Regions from separate parts of the Phreatobacter oligotrophus genome, predicted to be linked through region 3. Evidence: predicted binding sites of a transcription regulator. Region 3 holds the regulator's gene; each other region holds the start of a gene.
The links. The regulator PhoB, encoded in region 3, activates phosphate uptake and scavenging genes when phosphate is short. The targets are predictions, from matches to a motif close to TGTCATNNANCTGTCAT.
Positions count from the first base shown of each region.

Region 1: olsB (l-ornithine N(alpha)-acyltransferase) is a predicted target of PhoB. The motif match lies at 1,842-1,858, and genes of this name have one in related genera.
Region 2: C8P69_RS13480 (esterase-like activity of phytase family protein) is a predicted target of PhoB. The motif match lies at 1,958-1,974, and genes of this name have one in related genera.
Region 4: C8P69_RS17500 (BtaA family protein) is a predicted target of PhoB. The motif match lies at 1,828-1,844, and genes of this name have one in related genera.

Region 1 is NZ_PZZL01000007.1:16,861-20,513, forward strand. Features, by position in the region: gene C8P69_RS15775 (phosphomannomutase/phosphoglucomutase) at 1-1,453, shown strand, start outside; gene C8P69_RS15780 (hypothetical protein) at 1,540-1,818, shown strand; gene olsB (l-ornithine N(alpha)-acyltransferase) at 2,033-2,896, shown strand; gene C8P69_RS15790 (acyl-CoA synthetase) at 2,997-3,653, shown strand, end outside.
Region 2 is NZ_PZZL01000005.1:260,156-263,808, reverse strand. Features, by position in the region: gene C8P69_RS13490 (sensor histidine kinase) at 1-482, opposite strand, end outside; gene C8P69_RS13485 (FAD-dependent oxidoreductase) at 508-1,881, opposite strand; gene C8P69_RS13480 (esterase-like activity of phytase family protein) at 2,044-3,384, shown strand; gene C8P69_RS13475 (FkbM family methyltransferase) at 3,446-3,653, opposite strand, start outside.
Region 3 is NZ_PZZL01000001.1:725,319-728,971, forward strand. Features, by position in the region: gene C8P69_RS03630 (ATP-binding protein) at 1-372, shown strand, start outside; gene phoU (phosphate signaling complex protein PhoU) at 507-1,211, shown strand; gene phoB (phosphate regulon transcriptional regulator PhoB) at 1,252-1,956, shown strand; gene C8P69_RS03645 (ABC-F family ATP-binding cassette domain-containing protein) at 1,962-3,653, opposite strand, start outside.
Region 4 is NZ_PZZL01000008.1:135,791-139,443, forward strand. Features, by position in the region: gene C8P69_RS17495 (NTP transferase domain-containing protein) at 1-1,578, shown strand, start outside; gene C8P69_RS17500 (BtaA family protein) at 1,907-3,160, shown strand; gene C8P69_RS17505 (class I SAM-dependent methyltransferase) at 3,157-3,653, shown strand, end outside.

The DNA of each region.
Region 1 (3,653 bases), on a different contig from region 3:
TGAATCCCTGCCCATGGTGAAGCCCACCGGCTTCCGCGAGTACGATGCGCGGTGGTTCTTCGGCGAGGAGCTGAACCTCATGGGCGTGCAGGCCGTCGGCATGGGCCTCGGCACGCTGATCGGCCGCATGGGCGTGAAGCGCGAGATCGTCGTCGGCCATGATTTCCGCGGCTATTCCGCCTCGATCAAGATGGCGCTGGTCACCGGCCTGATGGCCGCCGGCTGCAAGGTGCGCGACATTGGCCTCGCCATGTCGCCCATGGCCTATTTCGCCCAGTTCGAGCTGGACGTGCCCTGCGTCGCCATGGTCACCGCCAGCCACAACGACAATGGCTGGACCGGCGTGAAGATGGGCGCCCAGCGCCCCGTCACCTTCGGCCCCGACGAGATGGGCGCGCTGAAGAAGATCGTGCTGGAGGCCGATTTCGACCTCGTCGGCGGCGGCTCCTACCTCTTCGTCGAGGACTTTGCCCAGCGCTACATCCGCGATCTCACCAACCGGCCGAAGGTCACCCGCAAGCTGCGCGTCATCGCCGCCTGCGGCAACGGCACGGCCGGTGCCTTCGCGCCGCAGATCCTCGAGAAGCTCGGCGTCGAGGTGATCCCGCTCGACGCGGAGCTCGACCATTCCTTCCCGCGCTACAATCCGAACCCCGAAGACATGAAGATGCTTCATGCCATGTCCGATGCCGTAAAGGAGCATGGTGCGGACGTGGCGCTGGGCTTCGACGGAGACGGCGACCGCTGCGGCGTCGTCGACAACCACGGCGAGGAGATCTTCGCCGACAAGATCGGCGTGATGCTCGCCCGCGACCTCTGCAAGGTGCACGGCCCCTCGCAGTTCGTCGTCGACGTGAAGTCCACCGGCCTGTTCGACGCCGATCCGGAGCTGAAGCGCCTCGGCGCCAAGACCGACTACTGGAAGACCGGCCATTCCTACATCAAGCGCCGGGTGCGTGACCTCAACGCCCTCGCCGGCTTCGAGAAATCCGGCCACTTCTTCTTCAACGCGCCGGTCGGCCGTGGCTATGACGACGGCCTCGTCACCGCCATCGCGGTGATCGACATGCTCGACCGCAATCCGACCAAGTCCATGGCCGAGCTCTATGCCGAGGTGCCGAAGACCTGGGGCTCGCCGACCATGGCGCCGAAATGCGCCGATGAGGTGAAGTACGAGGTGGTCGATCGCGTGGTGAAGCGCTTCGAGGCGATGAAGGCAGCGGGCGAGACCGTCGCCGGTTCGCCGATCACCTCGCTGGTCACCGTCAACGGCGTGCGCATCGGCACGCCCGACGGCACCTGGGGTCTCGTCCGCGCCTCCTCGAACAAGCCCGAGCTTGTCGTGGTGGTGGAGAGCCCGGTCTCCGAGCAGCGCATGCGCGACATGTTCAAGGCCGTCGACACGGTGCTGCGCGAGAACCCCGAGGTCGGCGCCTACAACCAGACGATCTGAGGCCGCAGGGCCCACACGCAGGGTAAGGATTTACCGGGCGTTAACCATCGCATGACAGCTTCACGGAACGACCGAGGGGGTCTTTCGTGAAGCTTGTTTCCGTCAGCCAGAACATGCAGCGTCCGAACGGCCTGTCCGAGCTGGAGATCCTCCGGCAGCTGACAGGCGGCTTCGCCTCCTTCGGCAACGCGGTCCGCGTCAGCGCGATCTCGGACGCCCAGAAGTCCAAGGTGCTCGCCGAGCTCGCCGAGGCCTCCAACCGGGTGATGGACGCCACCAACGCCTATCTCTTCGCCCTCGGCGAGGCCCGCAAGGCGATGGACGATGCCTCGGCCAAGGCACCGCAGCTGAAGATTGCCGACTAAGCACCCGTCGCCAGTCACGGATTCGTCGTCTCTCCGTCATCCCATCGTCGGGGGCATGCGGCACGTCGTCTCCTCACGCTAGACCGGCCGATTCGGCTAGGGTCCGGCCCGGAGACCCACCATGCTCGAACCCGTCACCCGGGCCAGCACCAGCCTCGCCAATCATTTCCGCCCCTCCGTCTGGGCCGACCAGGGTCGCAAGATCATCCCGATCATGCGCGCCTATGGCGGCATCGCCCCGCGCGCCGGCGGCGTGGTCCTGCCGCGGACACTCGGGCGGATCGGCAGCCTGGAAGTGCGCCTCGCCGCCAATGCCGCGGAGGTGCGCCGCGCCCAGAAGCTGCGCTGGCACGTCTTCTACGAGGAGATGAAGGCCATCGCCGACGGGCCGTCGCGCCTTGCCCGCCGTGACATCGACGCCTTCGACGCCATCTGCGACCACCTCGTCGTCATCGACCACGCCGTGACCGAGCGCCCCCCGCTGGGCGCCCCGCGCCCCGCCATCGTCGGCACCTACCGCCTGCTCCGCCAGGACGTGGCGGACCGCAATGGCGGCTTCTACACCGCCAGCGAGTTCGACATTTCTGGCCTTCTCGCCCGCCATCGCGGCAAGCGCTTCCTCGAGCTCGGCCGCTCCTGCGTGCTCCCGCCCTACCGCAACAAGCGGACGGTGGAACTGCTCTGGCACGGCATCTGGACCTATGTCCTCGCCCACCGCATCGACGTGATGTTCGGCTGCGCCAGCCTCGAGGGCACCGATCCCCGCGCGCTGTCGCTGGAACTCTCCTTCCTCCATCACAATGCCAGGGCCCCCGCCGAATGGGCGGCGCGCGCCCTGCCCTCTCGCCATGTCGAGATGGGTCGCCTGTCGGCCGAGGCCATCGACATGAAGAAGGCGCTGCATGCCCTTCCCCCCCTGGTGAAGGGCTATCTGCGCCTCGGCGCCTATATCGGCGATGGCGCCGTGGTGGACCGCCAGTTCAACACCACCGATGTGCTGGTGGTGCTGCCGGTGAGCGCCATCAGCCCGCGCTATATCGGCCATTTCGGCGCCACCGCCGACCGCCACGCCGCCTGACGCAGGCGGGGCCTGCCGAGCGGCGGGGGTGAAAGCCGCCGGGCCGGTGCTATCGTTCCGCAAAAGACGGAATAGAAACGCCTGCCAGGAAACGCCTGCCATGACATCGACGCTCGGCCCGCACCTCGCCGCCGACGGCACCCTCGTGCCCGCCCCCATGAGCCGGCGGGTGATGAACCTCGCCGACCTGCTGCACGGCACGGCCCGCCGCCTGCCGGATCATCCAGGCCTCGTCTGGCGCGGCGAAACCTGGTCCTGGAGGGCCATGGCGGCGCGGGTCACCGCCGCAGCGACGGCCCTTGCCGCCCGCGGCGTCGCCAAGGGCGACCGCGTCCTCTGCCAGGCGCGCAACGGCAATGCCATGTTCGAGGCCATGTTCGCGGTCTGGACGCTGGGCGCGGTCTGGGTGCCCACCAACTTCCGCAACACCCCGCAGGAGGTCGCCTATATCGCCCGGGCCTCGCGGGCCAAGGCCATGCTTTGCGAGAGCGTCTTTCCCGACCATGCGAGCGCCGTGAAGGCGGAGGATGCCGACCTCGTCCTCACCGTGTCGATCGGCCCGGCCACCTTCGCGGATTGCGACTGGGAGGCGCTGGTGGCCGAGGGCAGCGCCCTGCCCCCCGTCCGCTCCGCGCCTGTCGAGTATGACGATCCCTGCTGGTTCTTCTTCACCTCCGGCACCACCGGCCGGCCGAAGGCCGCCGTGCTCACCCATGGCCAGATGGGCTTCGTGGTGACCAATCACCTCGCCGACCTC
Region 2 (3,653 bases), on a different contig from region 3:
ATGGTGCGGCCGTCATCGGCGAAGAGCGTGGCGAAGGCCTCGGGGATGGCGCGGAAGATCGGCTGGTCGCGCATGTCGACGGTGACGTCGACGTCCGGCATTTCGTCGGAGGCGGCGAGCAGCCGGCGCGCCGGCCCGGTCTTGAGCGCCACGGCCTTGGCGCCGGCGCTGTCGAGGAGCTCGCGGACAAGGGCTTCCGGCACCATGCCGGAGGGCGCTGCCTCCAGCACGAGCGCGGCAGTCCGGCCGGAGGACAGCCGGTCGTCGAGCCATGAGTTGCGGAAATTGGCTACGGCGGGCGCATAGATCAGCACCTGCGCGCCGAGGATGAAGAGGATGGTCAGCAGCAGCAGCTTGCCGGACAGGCCGATGCCGCGGGAGGGGGCAGGCACTGCGGCATCGAGCGCGCTCTGGTCGACCGCCGGCGCGGCCGGCATCCGGCCGGCCTCCCGCGCCTGTCGATCCTCACCCGAACCCGCCATGACCTCCCCGCGCTTTCCGGCTCTTTCAGCCGAACATCCGCACCAGCCGGATGATCCGCCTTGTCCAGTGATTTGACAATCGCGCCGCGGTAATGGGCGCAATGGCCTTGCCAATGACGTCTGATACGGCCGGATATGGCAATTGGATGGCGGCGAGGTCCTGAACGGAGAGTTGCCGGCCGACCGCCAAGGCGAGCAATCCGATCAAGGGCTCTGCATTGTCGGCGACGATCCCGGCCCCCAGCACCTTTCCCGCGCCCGAGACAACGAGCGCGATGTGGCCGGGTCCGGCGCCAGGGGCGGCGCTGTCCGAGAGGGGCAGGCGCAGCAGGCGCGCGCTCCGGTCTTTCGCGCGCACCTCCGTTTCCGAAAGGCCGATCTCGATCAGGGCGGGGCGCGTCGGCACGGCGGTGACTCGTACGATGTCCGAGGCGCCAATGGTGCGGCCGAAAAGGAGCGCGCCGGCCAGGGCGGGCGCCTGGCGCAGCGACAGGCCGGGATCGGACGGGCCGGCGGCCTCGCCCAGGGCAAGGACGCGGCGATTGGTGGTGCGCAGGCCGCCATCGACGCGCAGGCCGGTCCCGTCGCGGGCGATGCCGGCCGCTTCGAGGTTCAGGCCGTCGAGGCGGGGCAGGCGGTCACCGACATGCAGCACGTGGGCGACGCGCAGCCGGTCCCGGTCGCCGCCGCGGGTGGCGGTCACGGCGAGGCCAGCATCGTCGGGCTCGACGGCGGCGACCTCGGCATCCTCGAAGAGGTCGATGCCGTCGGCGACCAGCCGGTCGCGCAAGGCCTGGCTGTGGTCGGGGTGGAGACCTGGAAGCAATCCACCTGTTGCGAAGAGGCTCACCGCCGTTCCGAAACGGCGGAAGGCCTGGGCGAGGGCCGCGGCGGTCCCGTCGGCGCCGATCACGGCAAGGCTCGAGGGCGCGTCAGGGAGGTCCCAGATCGTCTCGGGGGTCAGGACCCGCCCTGTCGGCAGGTCCGGCCAGGGGGAGGGGGCTTCTGCCGCGCCGGTCGCTAGGACGAAGCGGCGCGCGGTGATGGCAAGGCCTCCGGCGGCGAGGCTGCGGGGGCCGGTGAAGCGCGCCTCGCCCTCCACAACGCGGATGCCGGCGGCCGCCAGATGGCGCGGATGCTCCCGCGTGGCGGCGTCGCGGCCGGCCTGCGAGATGCGGCGCATCGCCGCGGCCCAGCCATGGGCCGGGTCGGCGTCGCGGAGAGAGCCAAGCCGGCGGGCGAGGTTTTGTCCGCCTCGCCCGGTCGCGGGAATCCGCACCAGAACGACCGAAAGGCCGCCTGCGACCAGCGCCAGGGCCACGGCATGGCCTCCGGGATCGTCGCCGATGATGCAGGTGTCGACGGAGAGGGCGGCAAGGCTCGTGTCGGGCGCAGTCATGCCGCCATTCATCGGCTGCGGCCGCAGCGCTGTCGAGAGGGTCTTCGGGCGATCTGCAACCCCACGACGCAACGAGCGTCACGCATCTGTCGCATCGGTGTTGCCGGGGCGTCACGAAGGCCCGTCAGAACGCGCCGTCCTTCTCACCGACAGGAGCATCCCATGCGAGCCTCACTGCTGCTCGTCGCCGGCCTGCTGGCCGCGACGCCGGCCTTCGCCGACGCCGAATTCCCCGCCACGCTGGCGGGTCACGCGATCCTGCCCGCCGACACGTTCATTGCCCCGCCGGCCGATGCCCCGGCCGACCTCCAGATCTCCGGCAAGTTCACCGGCGCTGCCCGCACCGACGCTGTCGGCACGGTGATGGGCCTGTCCGCGGGCCGTCCGACCGGCCTTTCCGTGCCGTTCCGCGGCCAGCCGGTGCAGGGCCATTCGGGCATTCGCCGCATGGCGGATGGCACCTACTGGGTGCTGACCGACAACGGCTTCGGCAACAAGCGCAACTCGCCCGACGCGATGCTCTTCCTGAGCCATTATCGCTTCGACTTCGAGAAGGGCACGATCGAGCGCATCGCCACCGTGTTCCTGTCGGACCCCGACAAGAAGGTGCCGTTCCGCATCGCCAACGAGGGCACCGAGCGCCGCTACCTGACCGGCGCCGACTTCGACCCCGAGAGCTTCCAGATCATCAATGGCAAGATCTGGATCGGCGAGGAGTTCGGCCCCTTCCTCATCCGCGCCGACATGACCGGCAAGATCGAGGCGATCTTCGAGACGCAGGTTGACGGTCAGCCCGTCCGTTCGCCCGACCATCCCGCCGTCACCACCCCGAACGCGCCCGGCGGCGCCGTGGACTTCCGCGTCCGCCGCTCCAAGGGCTTCGAGGGCATGGCCGCCTCTCCGGATGGCCGCTTCCTCTATCCGCTGCTCGAGGGCGCCCTGTGGGATCCCGCCACCCGCGGCTTCGAGCAGGTGAACGGCCGCGAGTACCTGCGCATCCTCGAGTTCGATGTGCAGGCCGGCCGCTACACCGGCCGCCACTGGAAGTACGTCCTCGACGAGAACGGCCTGTCGATCGGCGACTTCAACATGATCGACGCCACAACCGGCCTCATCATCGAGCGGGACGACAACGAGGGCGTGCCTGAGCGAGCCTGCCCGGCCGGCCAGCGCGCCGAGAACTGCTTCCATGCCCTGCCGCGCATCAAGCGCGTCTGGAAGATCGAGATGACCGACGCCAATGCCGGCAATGCCGTGCGCAAGATCGGCTTCATCGACCTCCTGAAGATCCGCGACCCGAACAACCGCTCGCGCGTCCCGCTGTCGGGCGGCCACTTCCAGATGCCGTTCTTCACCATCGAGAACGTCGAGGTGGTGGATGCCGACCACATCGTGGTGGGCAACGACAACAACCTGCCCTTCTCGTCCAGCCGCGACCCCAACAAGGCCGACGGCAACGAGATGGTGCTGCTGCGCGTGCCGGAATTCCTCCGCGCCCGCTGAGCGACCGCCAATCGCTGATCGGAAGGCCCGGGCCCGTGCCGGGCCTTCTGCGTCTGGGGGGTCAGGCGCTCGCGCGGCACATGCGCGTGAGCTTGCGGCGCACGGCGAAGATGCGGCCCCAGACATCGCCCTTGAGGTCGGGGCGGTAGCCCTCGTAGCCGAGGAGCTCGGCCCAGGGGAACTCCTCGTCGTGGAGCAGGTCGAACTCGGCGGCGAGCGTCGAGCGGATCATCTCGCGGTTCTTGCGGTTCTGGAACTCGAGCAGGACG
Region 3 (3,653 bases):
AACCTTGTCCAGAACGCGGTGAAATATGGCGGGGCCGGCGGCCGCGTGGTCGTCTCGCTCGATGCCGAGGGACGGGATGGCCGGCCGACCGAGGCCGTGGTGACCGTTCGCGATTTCGGTCCCGGCATTCCCGCCGAGCACCTGCCGCGCCTCACCGAGCGCTTCTACCGTGTCGATGTCGCATCGAGCCGCGACAAGGGCGGGACCGGCCTCGGCCTCGCTCTGGTCAAGCACATCGTCAACCGCCACCGCGGCAAGCTCTCCATCGCCAGCACGCCCGGGGAGGGAGCGGCCTTCACGGTCCGGCTGGAGCTCGCCAGCGATGAAACGGCGGCCGCCGCCACGCCGCCGGATGGCGCAGCCCCTGTTTGAGGGCGGCTCGTCGTAAATCTGTCAACATATTGAAATCGCGGCGTAACAAGTGTCATTGATGCGTCACGGGAGGGGCCTAGAAGAGGCCCGCGGTCGCCGTGGACCGACCCGGCCGCCAGCTGTTGGAGCCTGCCATGACCGAACACACCGTCAGCGCCTACGAGAATGAGCTCAAGGGCCTGGCCCAGCGCGTCGCGGAGATGGGCGGGCTCGCCGAGAAGCAGATCGTCGGGTCGATCGATGCGCTCATGCGCAACGACCACGCGCTCGCCCAGCAGGTGCGCGCCGCCGATGGCCAGGTCGATGCGCTGCAGCGCGAGATCGAGGAGGTCGGCATCCTCATCATCGCCAAGCGCCAGCCCATGGCCATCGACCTGCGCGAGATCGTCGGCGCCCTGCGCATCGCGGCCGACCTCGAGCGCATCGCCGACCTCGCCAAGAGCAATGCCAAGCGCGTTCTCGCCATGAACGGCACGCAGTCGCTTCCGAAGGTCACCGGCGGCTTCGACGCCATGGCCCGCCTCGCCATGGAGCGGGTGAAGCAGGTGCTCGACGCCTATGCCCAGCGCGACGTCGCGGCCGCCCTCGAGGTCTGGGGCGCCGACGGCGACATCGACGCCCTCTACAATTCCCTGTTCCGCGAGCTGCTCACCTACATGCTCGAGGATCCCCGCAACATCGGTCCCTGCACCCACCTCCTGTTCTGCGCCAAGAACCTGGAGCGGATCGGCGACCACGCCACCAACATCGCCGAGACCATCCACTACATGGTCAATGGCGTGGCCCTGGTCGACGAGCGCCCGAAGCTCGACACGATCAGCATGGTTCCGGTGGCGTGAGCCCCGCACGGGCACGGCCTGCGACGAAACGGAGCGAGCGATGACCGCACGCATCATGGTGGTCGAAGACGAAGAGCCGATCACCGTCCTCCTGCGCTACAACCTCGAGGCTGAAGGCTATCAGGTCGAGGTGGTCGGGCGCGGCGATGAGGCCGAAGTGCGGTTGCGCGAGGCGGTGCCGGATCTCGTCCTGCTCGACTGGATGCTGCCGGGCCTCTCGGGCATCGAGCTCTGCCGCCGCATCCGCGTGCGTCCGGAGACGGAGCGCCTGCCGGTCATCATGCTCACCGCGCGCGGCGAGGAGGGCGAGCGCGTGCGCGGGCTCGCCACCGGCGCCGACGACTATGTGGTGAAGCCCTTCTCGGTTCCCGAGCTGCTCGCCCGCATCCGCGCCCTGCTGCGCCGGGCCAAGCCCGAGCATCTCTCCAGCGTCCTCAAGTCCGGCGACATCGAGCTCGACCGCGAGACGCGCCGCGTCCACCGCGCCGGCCGTGAGATCAATCTTGGGCCCACCGAGTTCCGCCTGCTGGAATTCCTCATGCAGTCGCCGGGCCGGGTTTATACCCGCGAGCAGCTGCTGGACGGCGTCTGGGGCCGCGACGTCTACATCGACGAGCGCACGGTCGACGTCCATATCGGCCGGTTGCGCAAGGCGGTGAAGCGCGGCCGGGAGGCGGATCCGATCCGCACCGTGCGCGGCTCGGGCTATTCCTTCAACGAGCGCTTCGCCGGCGGCGCCGCCTGAGGCGGTCAGGCCTCGAGGCTCTCCTTGAGGATCTCCAGCTCCAGCCAGCGGTCCTCGGCCGCCGACAAGTCGCCCTGCGCCTTGGTCATTGCGGCGCTCGCCTTGTCGAAGGCGGCGCGGTCGCGGGCATAGAGGCCGGGATCGGCGAGGATCGCCTGCAGCTTGGTGATGTCGCGCTGCAGCGCCTCCATCCGGGCGGGCAGGGTGTCGAGGTCGTGCTTGTCCTTGAAGGACAGCTTCCGGCGCTGCTGGTCCGCCGGCTTCTCGGTGCGTGGCGCGGGAGCGGCGGCGCTCTCGGCCTTCGGCTTCTCCACCGTGCGGGCCGAGACGCCCGCCCCGCGCTGCATCACCATGTCCGAATAGCCGCCGGCATATTCGATCCAGCGTCCCGCGCCTTCGCTCACCAGCACCGAGGTGCAGACGCGGTCGAGGAAGTCGCGGTCATGGGAGACGAGGATCACCGTGCCGGGGAAATCCGTCAGCATCTCCTGCAGGAGATCGAGGGTCTCGAGGTCGAGGTCGTTGGTCGGCTCGTCGAGGACCAGCAGGTTCGCCGGGCTTGCCAGCGCCCGCGCCAGCATCAGCCGGCCGCGCTCGCCGCCGGACAGGACACCCAGCGGCGTGCCCTTCTGTTCGGGAGCGAAGAGGAAGTCCTTCATGTAGCCGACGACGTGGCGGTTCTCGCCATTGATCGTCACGTAGTCGCCGCGCCCGCGCGTCAGCGCCTCGGCGAGCGGCATGGCCGGGTCGAGTTCGTCGCGCTTCTGGTCGAGATTGGCCATGGCGAGGTTGGTGCCGAGCTCGATCGACCCTGAATCGGGGGGCAGCACACCGGTCAGCATCTTGACCAGCGTGGTCTTGCCCGCGCCATTCGCCCCGACAATGCCGAGCCGGTCGCCCCGCAGGATGCGGATGGTGAGGTTGTCGACAATCGCGCCGTCGCCGAAATGCTTGGAGATGCCGCGCGCCTCGACGACGCGCTTGCCCGACAGGTCGGCATCGCTCACCGAAATCGACACGGTGCCGACGGCCTTGCGGTGTTCGCGGAAATCCTTGCGCAGGGTGTGCAGGTTGGCGAGGCGGCGGACATTGCGCTTGCGCCGCGCCGAGACGCCATAGCGCAGCCAGTGCTCCTCGCGGGCGATCTGCCGGTCGAGCTTGTGCTGCTCCTTCTCCTCCTGCTCCAGCACCTCGTCGCGCCAGGCCTCGAAATGGGCAAAGCCCTTCTCGAGCCGCCGCGTGACGCCGCGGTCGAGCCAGACGGTGGTGCGCGACAGGTTTTCCAGGAACCGCCGGTCATGGCTGATCATGACGATGGCCGAGGGCAGGCGCTTCAGCGTCTTTTCCAGCCATTCGATGGCCGGCAGGTCGAGGTGGTTGGTCGGCTCGTCGAGGATGAGCACGTCCGGCTCCGGCGCGATGGCATGGGCGAGCGCCGCGCGCTTCGCCTCGCCCCCGGAAAGCGAGGCGGTGCCTTCCTCGCCGGTCAGCCCCAGTTCCTCCAGCAGCATCCGGGCGCGATATGGGTCATCGCCCGGCCCGAGGCCGCTCTCCACGTAGGCGAGGGTGGTCGGATATGCCGAGAGGTCCGGCTCCTGAAGGAGGTAACGGATCGTCGCCGTCGGCTGGGCGAAGCGGCTGCCGGAATCAGCCTCCACCAGGCCCGCGGCGATCTTCAGCAGCGTCGACTTGCCCGA
Region 4 (3,653 bases), on a different contig from region 3:
GAGGCTCGCGGCGGCATTGTCGCCCATGCAGTGCGAGCCGAAGGCCTGGTGCTGAAGAAGGGCGCCCGCATCGGCGAGGCCGAGATGACCGCCCTTGCGGCGGCGGGCATCGAGACCGTCGTGGTCGCCATGGCGGAGCCCGGCGACATGGGCGAGGACGCGGCGGCGGCCGTCATCGCCGCGGCCGTGGCGGGGGAGGGGCTTCGGGTCGATCCCGCCTTCACCGGCCGCGCCAATCTCTTCGCCGCCGAGGCCGGCGTCCTCGTCGTCGACCGCGACGGCATCGACCGGCTGAACCGCATCGACGAGGCGATCACGCTCGCAACCCTGCCGGCCTTCGCCGCGGTCGAGGCCGGCGAGATGGTCGCGACCGTCAAGATCATCCCCTATGCGGTCGCCGCCGACCGGGTCGAGGCGGCTGCGGCAGGGCCGCTGGTGCGGGTCGCGCCCTTCGTGCGGCGGCGCGTGGCGGTGATCTCGACGCTGCTGCCGGGGCTTGCCGACAAGGTGGTGGAGAAGACCCTGCGGGTGACGGCCGACCGGCTGGACCCGGCCGGCGCCAGCATCGTCCGGGAGCTGCGCGTGCCCCACGCGGCGGATGCGCTGGCGCAGGCGCTCGCCGCGGTCACGCCTGAGGCCGATCTCGTCCTCGTCTTCGGCGCCTCGGCCATTGCCGACCGGCGCGACGTCATTCCCGCGGCGTTGGAGGCGGCGGGCGGCGCGGTCGAGCATCTCGGCATGCCCGTCGATCCCGGCAATCTGCTGATGGTCGGCGCGCTGGGGGATGTGCCGGTGCTGGGAGCGCCGGGCTGTGCCCGCTCGCCGAAGGAGAACGGCTTCGACTGGGTGCTGATGCGGCTGCTCGCCGGGCTGCCGGTGACGCGGGCCGACATTACCGGGATGGGCGTCGGAGGGCTTCTCATGGAAATCGTGTCGCGGCCGCAGCCGCGCGAGGATGTGGTGCCGGTGGCGGCCACGCCGCGCATCGCCGCGCTCGTCCTCGCCGCCGGCCGCTCGACCCGCATGGGCGGGCCGAACAAGCTGCTCGCTACCATCGACGGCGTGCCGCTGGTGCGCCATGCCGCCGAGGCGGCGCTGGGGGCGGGACTGGCCGAGGTCGTGGTCGTGACCGGCCACCAGGGCGAGGCGGTGAGGGGCGCCCTCGACGGGCTCGGCTGCCGCTTCGTCGCCAATCCCGACTATGCGGACGGCCTGTCCACCTCGCTGAAGGCTGGCCTGTCGGCCCTGCCGGACGACATCGACGCCGTCGTCGTGCTGCTCGGCGACATGCCGCGGGTCTCCTCGGCGCTCGTCGCGCGGCTCGCCGCCGCCTATGGGCCCGGCGCCGGGCGCCACATCGTCGTGCCGGTGCTGGATGGCCGGCGCGGCAATCCGGTGCTGTGGGGGCGGCGCTATTTCGGCGAGCTGATGAAGGTCACGGGCGACCAGGGCGGGCGGGCCGTGCTCGCCGGCGCGCCGGAGGCCGTGGCCGAGGTCGCGGCGGAGGCCGATGACGTCCATCTCGACCTCGACACGCCCGAGGCGCTCGCCGCCGCGGGCGGACGGATCGCCCCTTAACCACCGGCCTGTCTTGGTTGCTGGGGCGAATAAAAAAAATCCCCGGGTCGTTGGGACCCGGGGCTGAATTGTCATCTCCGTGGACGCGGAGTTGTTGGATCCGTCTATGCGCGCCGCCTGACCGAAACACAACGAAACCCGTGTCTTTACCCTACCGGTTGACCTTACCGGCTTGGTCGAGAAAAGGCTCAAATTGTCTCTGTCGGCGCCACACCGGAAACGATCCTTCCCCGCAGGCCGTCACCGATAGGTCATCTCACCTTCGTCGGGCCGTCACCCCGCGATCATACCTCGCTCGGGATCGGCCCTCGAATCGGGATGAAGCGGCATGGCCCTGGTGGCAGGCGAGACTCGCAAGGCGACCCATCACAACCTGAAGCGCGCCGTGACGCGCCATCGCCCGCTCTCCCGCGCCGGCCTGCAGGAACGTCTCTTCACGCTGATGTTCTCCGGCCTCGTCTATCCGCAGATCTGGGAGGATCCGGAGATCGACATGGAGGCCATGGCGCTCGGGGCTGACGACCATGTCGTCGCCATCGCCTCGGGCGGCTGCAACGTGCTGAGCTATCTCGTCGCCGGCCCGGCCCGTGTCACCGCGCTCGACCTCAACGAGAACCACATCGCGCTGAACCGGCTGAAGATCGCCGCCGCGCGCTTCCTGCCCGACCATCACAGCTTCTTCCGCTTCTTCGGCGAGGCCGACAGCCGCGACAATGTCGCGGCCTTTGACGCCCATCTCGCCGAGCGTCTCGATCCGGTCACCCGCGCCTATTGGGAGAAGCGCAGCCTCACCGGCCGCCGCCGCATCGAGGACTTCGCCGACAACCTCTACCGCAAGGGCCTGCTCGGCTGGATGATCGGCACCGGCCACGCGGTGGCGCGCCTCCATGGCCGCGATCCCCGCAAGATGCTGGCGGCAACCAGCCTTGCCGAGCAGCGCGCCATCTTCGAAAAGGAACTGCGGCCGCTCTTCTCCTCCGGCCTTGTGCGCTGGCTGGTGAAGAACCCGGCCTCGCTCTACGGCCTCGGCATTCCGCCGGCGCAGTACCGGGCGCTGCTCTCCGCCGCCCCCGAGGGCAGCGGCATGGAGGCGGTGCTGGTGGCCCGCCTGGAGCGCCTCGCCTGCGACTTCCCGCTGGAGCGCAACTACTTCGCCTGGCAGGCCTTCGGCCGGCGCTACCAGCCCGGCGGGGAAGGGGCCGTGCCGCCCTATCTGGCGGCCGAGAACTTCCCGGCCGTGCGCGAGCGCGCCGAGAGGGTCGAGGTGCGCCACGAGAACTTCATCGACCACCTCGCCGGCCTGCCCGAGGCCTCGCGCGACGTCTATGTGCTGCTCGACGCGCAGGACTGGATGACCGACGAGATGCTCAACCGCCTGTGGGCCGAGATCACTCGCACGGCGCGCCCCGGCGCCCGCGTGATCTTCCGCACCGCCGCCGAGGAGAGCCTGCTACCCGGCCGCGTGGTCCCCGAAGTCCTCGACCGCTGGCGCTATGATGCCGAGCGCTGCCGCGCCTGGACGGCGCGCGACCGTTCGTCGATCTATGGCGGCTTCCACCTCTACACCCTCGGCGCGCCATGACCATGCCGACCGAGGCGCTGCCGGCGGGCGAGAAGATGGATGCCATCTACCGCTGGCAGGCGGGCATCTATGACGCCACGCGCAAGTTCTACCTGCTGGGACGGGACCCGCTGATCGCCGGACTGGCTCCGCCCCCGGGCGGGACGATCCTCGAGGTCGGCTGCGGCACCGGGCGCAACCTCATCGTTGCGGCGCGCATGCACCCCGAGGCGCGGCTCTATGGCTTCGACGTCAGCCCGGTCATGCTGGCCGAGGCGCGCAAGGCCGTGGATCGCGCGGGCCTTGCCGACCGCATCCGCCTCGCCAAGGCCGATGCGGCCACCTTTGATCCGCTGACGACCTTCGCCCGCGACGGCTTCGACCGCGTCTTCTGCTCCTACACCCTCTCGATGATCCCGCCGTGGCGGGAGGCGCTGGCCCGCGCCATGGCGGCGGTGGCGCCGGGCGGCTCGCTGCATGTGGTGGATTTCGGCGGGCAGGAGCATCTGCCGGC